3 regions of the Lysinibacillus sp. RS10 genome follow, and region 1 is predicted to be linked to each of the others. Evidence: a T-box and tRNA genes for the amino acid it is inferred to sense, from the RefSeq annotation. Region 1 holds a T-box; the other regions hold tRNA genes.
What was found. The T-box of region 1 lies ahead of ileS (isoleucine--tRNA ligase). A T-box ahead of a tRNA ligase gene usually reads a tRNA of that ligase, here a tRNA-Ile.
Positions count from the first base shown of each region.

Region 2: it has a tRNA-Ile gene. The T-box ahead of ileS (isoleucine--tRNA ligase) is inferred to sense a tRNA for this amino acid. The anticodon was not compared.
Region 3: it has a tRNA-Ile gene. The T-box ahead of ileS (isoleucine--tRNA ligase) is inferred to sense a tRNA for this amino acid. The anticodon was not compared.

Region 1 covers NZ_CP167122.1:2,259,398-2,262,643, forward strand. Annotated here, with positions in the region: gene ACB089_RS11620 (hypothetical protein) at 1-452, shown strand, start outside; gene ACB089_RS11625 (DUF2785 domain-containing protein) at 627-1,472, shown strand; T-box leader at 1,553-1,793, shown strand; gene ileS (isoleucine--tRNA ligase) at 1,846-3,246, shown strand, end outside.
Region 2 covers NZ_CP167122.1:4,700,497-4,703,742, forward strand. Annotated here, with positions in the region: gene ltrA (group II intron reverse transcriptase/maturase) at 1-740, opposite strand, end outside; tRNA gene ACB089_RS23495 (tRNA-Glu) at 1,296-1,367, opposite strand; tRNA gene ACB089_RS23500 (tRNA-Asn) at 1,369-1,445, opposite strand; tRNA gene ACB089_RS23505 (tRNA-Ile) at 1,450-1,526, opposite strand; tRNA gene ACB089_RS23510 (tRNA-Gly) at 1,533-1,606, opposite strand; tRNA gene ACB089_RS23515 (tRNA-Phe) at 1,612-1,687, opposite strand; tRNA gene ACB089_RS23520 (tRNA-Ser) at 1,693-1,785, opposite strand; tRNA gene ACB089_RS23525 (tRNA-Ala) at 1,800-1,875, opposite strand; tRNA gene ACB089_RS23530 (tRNA-Pro) at 1,892-1,968, opposite strand; tRNA gene ACB089_RS23535 (tRNA-Arg) at 1,979-2,055, opposite strand; tRNA gene ACB089_RS23540 (tRNA-Lys) at 2,078-2,150, opposite strand; tRNA gene ACB089_RS23545 (tRNA-Gln) at 2,166-2,240, opposite strand; tRNA gene ACB089_RS23550 (tRNA-His) at 2,250-2,325, opposite strand; tRNA gene ACB089_RS23555 (tRNA-Trp) at 2,373-2,446, opposite strand; tRNA gene ACB089_RS23560 (tRNA-Tyr) at 2,460-2,543, opposite strand; tRNA gene ACB089_RS23565 (tRNA-Thr) at 2,550-2,625, opposite strand; tRNA gene ACB089_RS23570 (tRNA-Asp) at 2,637-2,712, opposite strand; tRNA gene ACB089_RS23575 (tRNA-Val) at 2,717-2,792, opposite strand; rRNA gene rrf (5S ribosomal RNA) at 2,803-2,918, opposite strand; rRNA gene ACB089_RS23585 (23S ribosomal RNA) at 3,141-3,246, opposite strand, start outside.
Region 3 covers NZ_CP167122.1:992,849-996,094, forward strand. Annotated here, with positions in the region: rRNA gene rrf (5S ribosomal RNA) at 300-415, shown strand; tRNA gene ACB089_RS05145 (tRNA-Val) at 426-501, shown strand; tRNA gene ACB089_RS05150 (tRNA-Thr) at 505-580, shown strand; tRNA gene ACB089_RS05155 (tRNA-Lys) at 587-662, shown strand; tRNA gene ACB089_RS05160 (tRNA-Leu) at 683-767, shown strand; tRNA gene ACB089_RS05165 (tRNA-Gly) at 816-890, shown strand; tRNA gene ACB089_RS05170 (tRNA-Leu) at 896-984, shown strand; tRNA gene ACB089_RS05175 (tRNA-Arg) at 998-1,074, shown strand; tRNA gene ACB089_RS05180 (tRNA-Pro) at 1,088-1,164, shown strand; tRNA gene ACB089_RS05185 (tRNA-Ala) at 1,171-1,246, shown strand; tRNA gene ACB089_RS05190 (tRNA-Met) at 1,272-1,345, shown strand; tRNA gene ACB089_RS05195 (tRNA-Ile) at 1,353-1,429, shown strand; tRNA gene ACB089_RS05200 (tRNA-Ser) at 1,443-1,535, shown strand; tRNA gene ACB089_RS05205 (tRNA-Met) at 1,586-1,660, shown strand; tRNA gene ACB089_RS05210 (tRNA-Asp) at 1,665-1,740, shown strand; tRNA gene ACB089_RS05215 (tRNA-Phe) at 1,756-1,831, shown strand; tRNA gene ACB089_RS05220 (tRNA-Gly) at 1,837-1,910, shown strand; tRNA gene ACB089_RS05225 (tRNA-Ile) at 1,912-1,988, shown strand; tRNA gene ACB089_RS05230 (tRNA-Asn) at 1,993-2,069, shown strand; tRNA gene ACB089_RS05235 (tRNA-Ser) at 2,079-2,169, shown strand; tRNA gene ACB089_RS05240 (tRNA-Glu) at 2,172-2,243, shown strand; gene ACB089_RS05245 (S-layer homology domain-containing protein) at 3,044-3,246, shown strand, end outside.

The DNA.
Region 1 (3,246 bases):
AATATACTACTATCAATTCACTATTAGATCAGGAAAAAAATCAATACAAAGACGTAGAAAGAATGATGCTACTTTTCCTAGTGGAAAGAGATGCTTTGAACTATTTTGAAGAACATTATAGTCAAGAAATAGCATACCTACGTGAAAAATATGATATTCCAGTGGGCGAAAAAGGAATCTATTCAAAACGTGGGGCAGTCGTAGCAATCAAAGAACATGAATTTTTAGTCGTTTCACATGCTGATGAATCAAATATTGGGAAATTATCAATAGATGAAATCGTACAAAAACATGGTAATGGTACGTGGTTCCCATTAATTGATGTTCCTAAAACATTGTCACCTGGGGATTATGTAGAAGTTAAATATAGCAGGGATCCCAGGAAAAATGCTGATTCTATAATAAGGATTGCGGATTTAGATAGCATGGAAATACTGGAAGAATACCCATGAATCAAGGCTAGACATTCAAAAGCTTCAAGAATGTCTAGCTTTTTTTTAGAAAGCTGTTTTTACATTTGCATTATGGTACAATTATTGTAAGTATTTGTATAATCAGGGGGAGTAGTAAAGAATGATTATGCAAGTTCTTACTAAAACAAAAAGGTATGGGGAGAAAGATCGAATATGATACTAAATAAAAACTTACTGAAGGAAATTGAATTAAAAAAAATATTAACAGATATAAGCAGTGGAAATAAAACGTGGCAACAAGAAGACCAAACACATCTCGTACAATCAATGATGCTACATATCGGCTCACTAGATAGTGAACTACGAGATAACTTAATTTATGGATCGTTTTATGAATTGATCCATGAAAAAAACTTACTAGAGCATGCACTTTTAACGGAGCTTTTAGAGGATTCTTTGAATAATTTATTATGTAAGGGTATTGAAGAAAGTGAATCAGATTTAGTTTTTACCCGTACATTTACGTCGCTATTGATCGCCCTCATATTATTTAGAGATAACGCAGACGATTTTTTATCCCAAAAGAAAATCGCTGATTGTAAAGATAAAGTACTCGCTTATTTAGCGGCAGAAAAGGATGTAAGAGGCTACGTGCCGGTGAAAGGGTGGGCTCATAGTGTTGCCCATATGGCTGATGCAATCGATGAATTGGTGAAAAATCCGAAATTAAATAAAGCCTCTTATAGTGAAATTGTAAGCGCATTATACAACGTCGTTTTGCAAGAAAATCATGCTTTCATACATAATGAAGATGAACGGATTTTAGTACCTATCTTCACAATGCTTGAGCATGGTTTAGAGGAGCAAGAAATCATTAGATTACTGCAAGAATTACCTGCAACTTTAAAAGTAAAAAAAGAACAGCTCGATGTACAGCATCACAGAATTTTAGTTTTTAACTGTAAATCCTTTGTGAAAAGCTTTTATATTAAAACAAATGGGAAGCCTAAGTTCGCAGCACTTCATAAATGCATCGAAGCATGTCTCGATGAATTATAAGAAATTACTACCAATATTAGTACTTTGAAATTATTGACAGACAAAATTTAGTTTGTTAAGATGAGTGACAATAAAAGCATACAAATTCGTTGATGAGAAAGAGTAGTGTTTCATTTTGTTCTACAGAGAGCCGACATAATGGTGGAAGTCGGTGTGCACATGATACATGAAGATCCTCTCTGAGAAGATTGGCTGAACATAGTAAGCTAATCCGGGTGTCTACCGTTAAAAAGAACACGTATGATTGTACGTTGCTGAGTGCTATTGAACGGTTGATTCAATAGAATTAGGGTGGTATTCGCGGTTAACCCCGTCCCTTGCTTGGGACGGGGTTTTTGTATGCCTTTTATACATGAGTATAGGAGGGAATTACATGCAAGGTGAAAAGAAAAAAGAAACGGCTGTAGAGAGGGAAACGAGGATTCGCCAGTTGTGGGAACAAGAAAAAACGTTCCAAGCATCTGTTGCGAATCGTGCTGGTCATAAGCCCTTTGTATTTTACGAAGGCCCACCAACAGCAAATGGATTACCACATGTAGGTCACGCATTTGGCAGAACAATTAAGGATGTCGTGGCTCGTTATAAAACGATGCAAGGGTATTTAGTTGAACGGAAAGCTGGCTGGGATACACATGGTTTGCCTGTGGAACTCGGTGTGGAAAAAAAGCTAGGTATCTCTGGGAAGCAAGAGATTGAAAAATATGGTGTTGAACAATTCATTCAGGAGTGTAAAGGAAGTGTCTTTACCTATGAGAAAAAGTGGCGTTCCTTTACAGAAGAGCTTGGCTATTGGATTGACATGGATGACCCATATTTAACGCTAAGTAATGATTACATCGAATCTGTTTGGCATATTTTAAGTCACGTGCACAAGGAAAAGCTTTTATATAAGGGGCATCGTGTCTCACCATATTGCCCTAGCTGTCAAACTTCCTTAAGTTCTCATGAAGTAGCGCAAGGATACAAGGATGTAAAGGATTTATCTGTCACGGCAATGTTTAAGCTGAAGGATCGAGAGGAATATTTTCTAGGCTGGACAACGACGCCATGGACATTACCTGCTAATGTTGCATTAGCTATGAATTCTCAGCTCGTTTATGTTCGGGTGAAACAGCACGATAAAGTATATATTTTGGCAAAATCATTAGTGGAAAAGGTTTTTTCTGAACCTGTTGAACTATTAAGTGAGCATGAAGGGCATGAATTTGAAGGTGTATCGTATCATCCACCTTTTTCATACGTAACCGTTAATAAAGGGCATGTTGTTGTGCTAGCAGATTATGTCACGGAGCATAGCGGTACAGGGATCGTCCATATCGCGCCTGCATATGGGGAGGATGATTATAAAACGGTTCAGCAAAATGGGCTATCGTTTGTAAATGTTGTTGATGTAAAGGGTTGCTATACAGAAGAGGTTCCAGAGCTTGCAGGTAAATTTGTAAAAGATTGTGATGTCGATATAATAAAAATGCTCGCTAAAAAGGAGCTATTGTTTGATAAGGAGAAATATGAGCATAGCTATCCTCATTGCTGGCGCTGTGATTCACCATTGCTTTATTATGCAACTGACAGCTGGTTTATCAACATGTCTGCATTAAAAGACCAGCTTTTAGAAAATAATGACCAAGTAACGTGGTATCCTGAGCACATTAAACACGGTCGATTTGGAAACTTTTTAGAAAACTTAGTGGACTGGAATATTAGTCGTAATCGCTATTGGGGTACGCCACTTAATGTGTGGGTTTGTCAGGATTGTCATCATGAAGAGGCACCA
Region 2 (3,246 bases), 2.4 Mb from region 1:
GTTGTCATCCCTACTTTTACACGCTCTCCTGCTTTTAAACTTTTGACATAGATATTACAATCATCCGCGTAACGAACGAATCTGTGACCTCTTTTATCAAGCTCTTTATCTAGTTCATGGAGAAGAATATTACTAAGTAGTGGACTCAGTGGACCACCTTGCGGCGTGCCTTCTTGGCTATGTACTACAACGCCATTTGCCATAGTACCAGCGTTGAGAAATTTACGGATTAACTTTAAAGTTGGCTTATCCTTAATATATCCCGCAACTAGGGACATCAGTTTATCGTGTTGAACGCGGTCAAAGAATTTCTCAAGGTCCATGTCGACCACGAATTTGTAGCCTTCATCCATATAAGATTGCGCTTGTGCAATTGCTTGATGAGCACTTTTATTTGGCCGAAAACCATAACTATAGTCACTGAAAATTGGGTCGATGATTGGTGTTAAGATTTGAACGACTGCTTGTTGAATGACGCGGTCTGTTACAGTTGGAATCCCTAATTTTCTCGTATTACCGTTTCCTTTTGGAATTTCTACCCGTCTTACCGGTTGCGGTGTATATTGCCCTGTTTGGATTTGACGAATAATCTTTTCTTTATTTTCTTTTAAGTATTGGCGTGTTGCTTCTATATCTTTCGCATCGACTCCAGCAGCACCTTTATTTCTACGTACCTTCTTAAAAGCTTCGTTTAGATTATCTCGGTCTGTTATTAAATAAATTAGTCCATTTGAATCCATATGTTCTCATGGTATAGGTATGCATATGAACAGTTCCACTCTTTTCGTTGCGCGATTCACGTTCTGCGTTTCAAGGCAACGTAAAGTCTTATGATTGGCTGTGTCTTCACTGTCATATAATGTGCCCTTCCATGTTCACTCCTTTCGTTCAGCCCTTCCCCTTATTGGTACTATGGCTTCTGCTGACTTCTGATGATTCAGCTATCTATCGCTAAATAGGTTCTGTTTCCAGGTATTCATCAGATCTCCCGGGGTAAGTCCGTCCACTTTCACCTCATCTATCCGCCACATTTATTGCACTGACTCCCGTGGATATTTTGGATTTTGATTTGTTTAGCAATCTCGTCCAGTCAGAACAACCTCGAATGTGATTCGTATACCTCGGACCAAGGTTTTGCCTCCTGCTTCCTTCAGATTCCACGTCGCCATGGACACCCTTGCACTTGGCTAGTGGTTCGCATATCCCAACGCCCACAGTGAACTTTCATCACCTAGTTGACGGACATGCCCGGCACACTAAAAAAAGCATGTTGCACAAATGTGCAACATGCTTGATGACCCCTACGGGATTCGAACCCGTGTTACCGCCGTGAAAGGGCGGTGTCTTAACCACTTGACCAAGGGGCCGTGGCTCCGAAGGCAGGACTCGAACCTGCGACAACCTGATTAACAGTCAGGTGCTACTACCAACTGAGCTACTTCGGAATAATGGTGGGCCTAAATGGACTCGAACCATCGACCTCACGCTTATCAGGCGTGCGCTCTAACCAGCTGAGCTATAGGCCCATTATTTGGAGCGGGTGATGAGAATCGAACTCACGACATCAGCTTGGAAGGCTGAGGTTTTACCATTAAACTACACCCGCAAATATGGTGGGTCAGGACGGAATCGAACCGCCGACACTTAGAGCTTCAATCTAATGCTCTACCAACTGAGCTACTGACCCGGAAATGGAGGAGGTAGAGGGATTCGAACCCCCGCGCGGTGTTACCCGCCTGTCGGTTTTCAAGACCGATCCCTTCAGCCAGACTTGGGTATACCTCCAAAATATTTAGAAATGGTGGAGCCTAGCGGGATCGAACCGCTGACCTCCTGCGTGCAAGGCAGGCGCTCTCCCAGCTGAGCTAAGGCCCCAAAAATTAAGTAAAACTGGTCGGAATGACAGGATTCGAACCTACGACCCCTTGGTCCCAAACCAAGTGCTCTACCAAGCTGAGCTACATTCCGTTACTTTTTTTGGCGCGCCCGACAGGAGTCGAACCCATAACCTTCTGATCCGTAGTCAGACGCTCTATCCAATTGAGCTACGGGCGCATAATTTTGTATAAAAACTTGATGAGCCATGAAGGACTCGAACCTTCGACCCTCTGATTAAAAGTCAGATGCTCTACCAACTGAGCTAATGGCTCAAACTAAGAAATAAATGGCTGGGGTACTAGGATTCGAACCTAGGCATGACGGAATCAAAATCCGTTGCCTTACCGCTTGGCTATACCCCAATTATTAAATGGGGCGACTGATGGGAATCGAACCCACGAATGCCGGAACCACAATCCGGTGCGTTAACCACTTCGCCACAATCGCCACTATATGTAAACACAGCAGTTCTTGATAACGAGTACCTCGAAACCTGGCAGGGGCAGTAGGAATCGAACCCACACCAAAGGTTTTGGAGACCTCTATTCTACCGTTGAACTATGCCCCTATTATATTAAAACTGGTGGAGGGGGACGGATTCGAACCGCCGAACCCTAAGGAGCGGATTTACAGTCCGCCGCGTTTAGCCACTTCGCTACCCCTCCAATGGATGGTGCCGGCGATAGGAGTCGAACCCACGACCTACTGATTACAAGTCAGTTGCTCTACCAACTGAGCTACACCGGCAAAAAAAAAAATGGCGGTCCCGACCGGGATCGAACCGGCGATCTCCTGCGTGACAGGCAGGCATGTTAACCGCTACACCACGGGACCATAATGGTGGAGGATGACGGGCTCGAACCGCCGACCCCCTGCTTGTAAGGCAGGTGCTCTCCCAGCTGAGCTAATCCTCCTGGGTATAATGCCTAGCGACGTCCTACTCTCACAGGGGGAAGCCCCCAACTACCATCGGCGCTAAAGAGCTTAACTTCCGTGTTCGGTATGGGAACGGGTGTGACCTCTTTGCCATCATCACTAGACTATTTTCGACCTCCAATACACGGCGTATTACTGCGTCAGCTTCTCTCGCTCAATCGGTCACGTACAGAGGTACGCTCCCTCATTCACTCGTTTGCTTCCTTGTACTACTTGTGTCTTGAAGCTCTCTTCGGCTTTCAATATACATCGTATCTTGAAACCCTTGGTTGAAAGAAATTATTCTTTCAAAACTGGATAAACGTGCATTGAATGTTTCAAACGTTTTGGTTAAGTCCTCGATCGATTAGTATTCGTCAGCTCCATGTGTCACCACACTTCCACCTCGAACCTATCTACCTCATCGTCTTTGAGGGATCTTACTTACTTGCG
Region 3 (3,246 bases), 1.3 Mb from region 1:
TTGCGAAAATCAGCATCCTTTTATTAAATAAAAGGAATAAAAATAGCTAATCAATCTATCTGATAAATTAATTGTTTTCTTTTAATTGAACAATTGCTATAATAAATAATAGAGTAATTATTTCTCTTTCAAAACGAAAATATCTTCAAAAAGTAATAATTTCTTTTTTTTATTAAAAAGTGTTGCACAATGTGAGAAAACGTTATACAATAATTCTTGTCTTGAAGGACAGGTAATAAACTTCAAAACGAAATACATAAGACTTTCAAAATACAACGTATATTGAAAACTGTTAATAGTCTAGTGATGATGGCAAAGAGGTCACACCCGTTCCCATACCGAACACGGAAGTTAAGCTCTTTAGCGCCGATGGTAGTTGGGGGCTTCCCCCTGTGAGAGTAGGACGTCGCTAGGCATAATACCCAGGAGGATTAGCTCAGCTGGGAGAGCACCTGCCTTACAAGCAGGGGGTCGGCGGTTCGAGCCCGTCATCCTCCACCATTTGCCGGTGTAGCTCAGTTGGTAGAGCAACTGACTTGTAATCAGTAGGTCGTGGGTTCGACTCCTATCGCCGGCACCATAGTTTGAGCCATTAGCTCAGTTGGTAGAGCATCTGACTTTTAATCAGAGGGTCGAAGGTTCGAGTCCTTCATGGCTCACCATTTAATTGCCAACAAAATATGCGGGTGTGGCGGAATTGGCAGACGCACTAGACTTAGGATCTAGCGCCGCAAGGCGTGGGGGTTCGACTCCCTTCACCCGCACCATTTTTAAGAATTTCATAATTGCCAGGATAAATAAAATCTTATGCACATGCGGAAGTAGTTCAGTGGTAGAACACCACCTTGCCAAGGTGGGGGTCGCGAGTTCGAACCTCGTCTTCCGCTCCAAATGTGCCGGGGTGGCGGAACTGGCAGACGCACAGGACTTAAAATCCTGCGGTAGGTGACTACCGTGCCGGTTCGATTCCGGCCCTCGGCACCATTTTTTATAATTAGCGCCCGTAGCTCAATTGGATAGAGCGTCTGACTACGGATCAGAAGGTTGTGGGTTCGACTCCTGCCGGGCGCGCCATATTAATACTTATCGGAATGTAGCTCAGCTTGGTAGAGCACTTGGTTTGGGACCAAGGGGTCGTAGGTTCGAATCCTGTCATTCCGACCATTTTATGGGGCCTTAGCTCAGCTGGGAGAGCGCCTGCCTTGCACGCAGGAGGTCAGCGGTTCGATCCCGCTAGGCTCCACCATAAAGATAACCAGTATAAAGATCCTGGCGGCGTAGCTCAGCTGGCTAGAGCGTACGGTTCATACCCGTAAGGTCGGGGGTTCGATCCCCTCTGCCGCCATCTAAAAGGACCTTTAGCTCAGTTGGTTAGAGCAGACGGCTCATAACCGTCCGGTCGCAGGTTCGAGTCCTGCAAGGTCCACCATTTATATAATTACGGAGGTATACCCAAGTCTGGCTGAAGGGATCGGTCTTGAAAACCGACAGGCGGGTAACACCGCGCGGGGGTTCGAATCCCTCTACCTCCTCCAGTTTTATTTCTATAAATGGCGCTTGAAAAACTCGAAAAGAATATTATTAACGCGGGGTGGAGCAGTGGTAGCTCGTCGGGCTCATAACCCGAAGGTCGTTGGTTCAAATCCGGCCCCCGCAACCAAAATGGTCCCGTGGTGTAGCGGTTAACATGCCTGCCTGTCACGCAGGAGATCGCCGGTTCGATCCCGGTCGGGACCGCCATTTTTTAAAAAATATGGGTCAGTAGCTCAGTTGGTAGAGCATTAGATTGAAGCTCTAAGTGTCGGCGGTTCGATTCCGTCCTGACCCACCATATTTGCGGGTGTAGTTTAATGGTAAAACCTCAGCCTTCCAAGCTGATGTCGTGAGTTCGATTCTCATCACCCGCTCCAAGGGCCTATAGCTCAGCTGGTTAGAGCGCACGCCTGATAAGCGTGAGGTCGATGGTTCGAGTCCATTTAGGCCCACCATTTTTCCGAAGTAGCTCAGTTGGTAGTAGCACCTGACTGTTAATCAGGTTGTCGCAGGTTCGAGTCCTGCCTTCGGAGCCATTTTTTTGTGGGGAAGTACTCAAGAGGCTGAAGAGGCGCCCCTGCTAAGGGTGTAGGTCGGGTAACCGGCGCGAGGGTTCAAATCCCTCCTTCTCCGCCATTGGCCCGTTGGTCAAGTGGTTAAGACACCGCCCTTTCACGGCGGTAACACGGGTTCGAATCCCGTACGGGTCATACTAGAAAAGCAGTAGATGTAACTTACATCTACTGCTTTTTCATTGTTAAGGGAAACTATAGATTTTTTTCCTGTAGATAACCTAGAGCATAGTCGTCTAGGCTAAAGCGCTAATCCTGTAGGTCGCTTTGATCCATCGGGCAAAAGTGATGTAGCGTTTACTTTTGTTTCGGGCTCTCCAGCGCTTTAGCGCATTTGTTCTTTATGATACTTTGTTGTTCCATAAACGCCTCATTTGCTGTTTTCCCAGCCACTTTCTAGGCCAGTTATTAAATTAGTGTACGGCTCCGTTCAATTACTTCCTCCGATATCTTATCAAAAATTTTTTCTATAGGCAGAATTCACGTAGTAATCTATCCCCATTGGCATTCCTCTAACACTTGAAAATAGCTAAATTCTTTAAACGATCCGTTGTTGTGGTTTAGATAGCACCTTTGGGTAGTTGTTCATGTAGGGGAGGTGAATAGCACGCTCAAGTCTTCGTTAAGCAATCATGGATAAACATTCCTACATATCATTCGTTCAATAAATGTTGCTATATAACCTTTTGCTTTATCCTAATAAGACTACTAAAAAACATTTCTGATCATCCTCGTAACTATCAATATAAGTCAATAAAAATTGTGCAATTTCATACAAAAAATGGACAAACAAACTAAATGTAACTTAACTTTGCTAATTTCATCTTTTATTACACAAATAATCCATGGTAAATGACGATAATATTGGTATAATCTTTGGAATATATCTATCTTTCTTTTATAATGGAGATGAATAGAATTCGTAGGGGGTTATAAAAGTGAAAAAAAAGCAAAGTAAATGGATTGTAAGTACAGCATCTGCTGCATTGGTTGCCGCAGCTATTGTACCTACTGCAAGTGCAGCGAGCTTTACAGATATTGCAAAAAGTGACCACAAAGAGGCCATTTTAGCATTAGCAGATGCAAAAATTATAGGTGGATATCCGGACGGCTCATTTAAGCCAAATGCGGTCCTTACTAA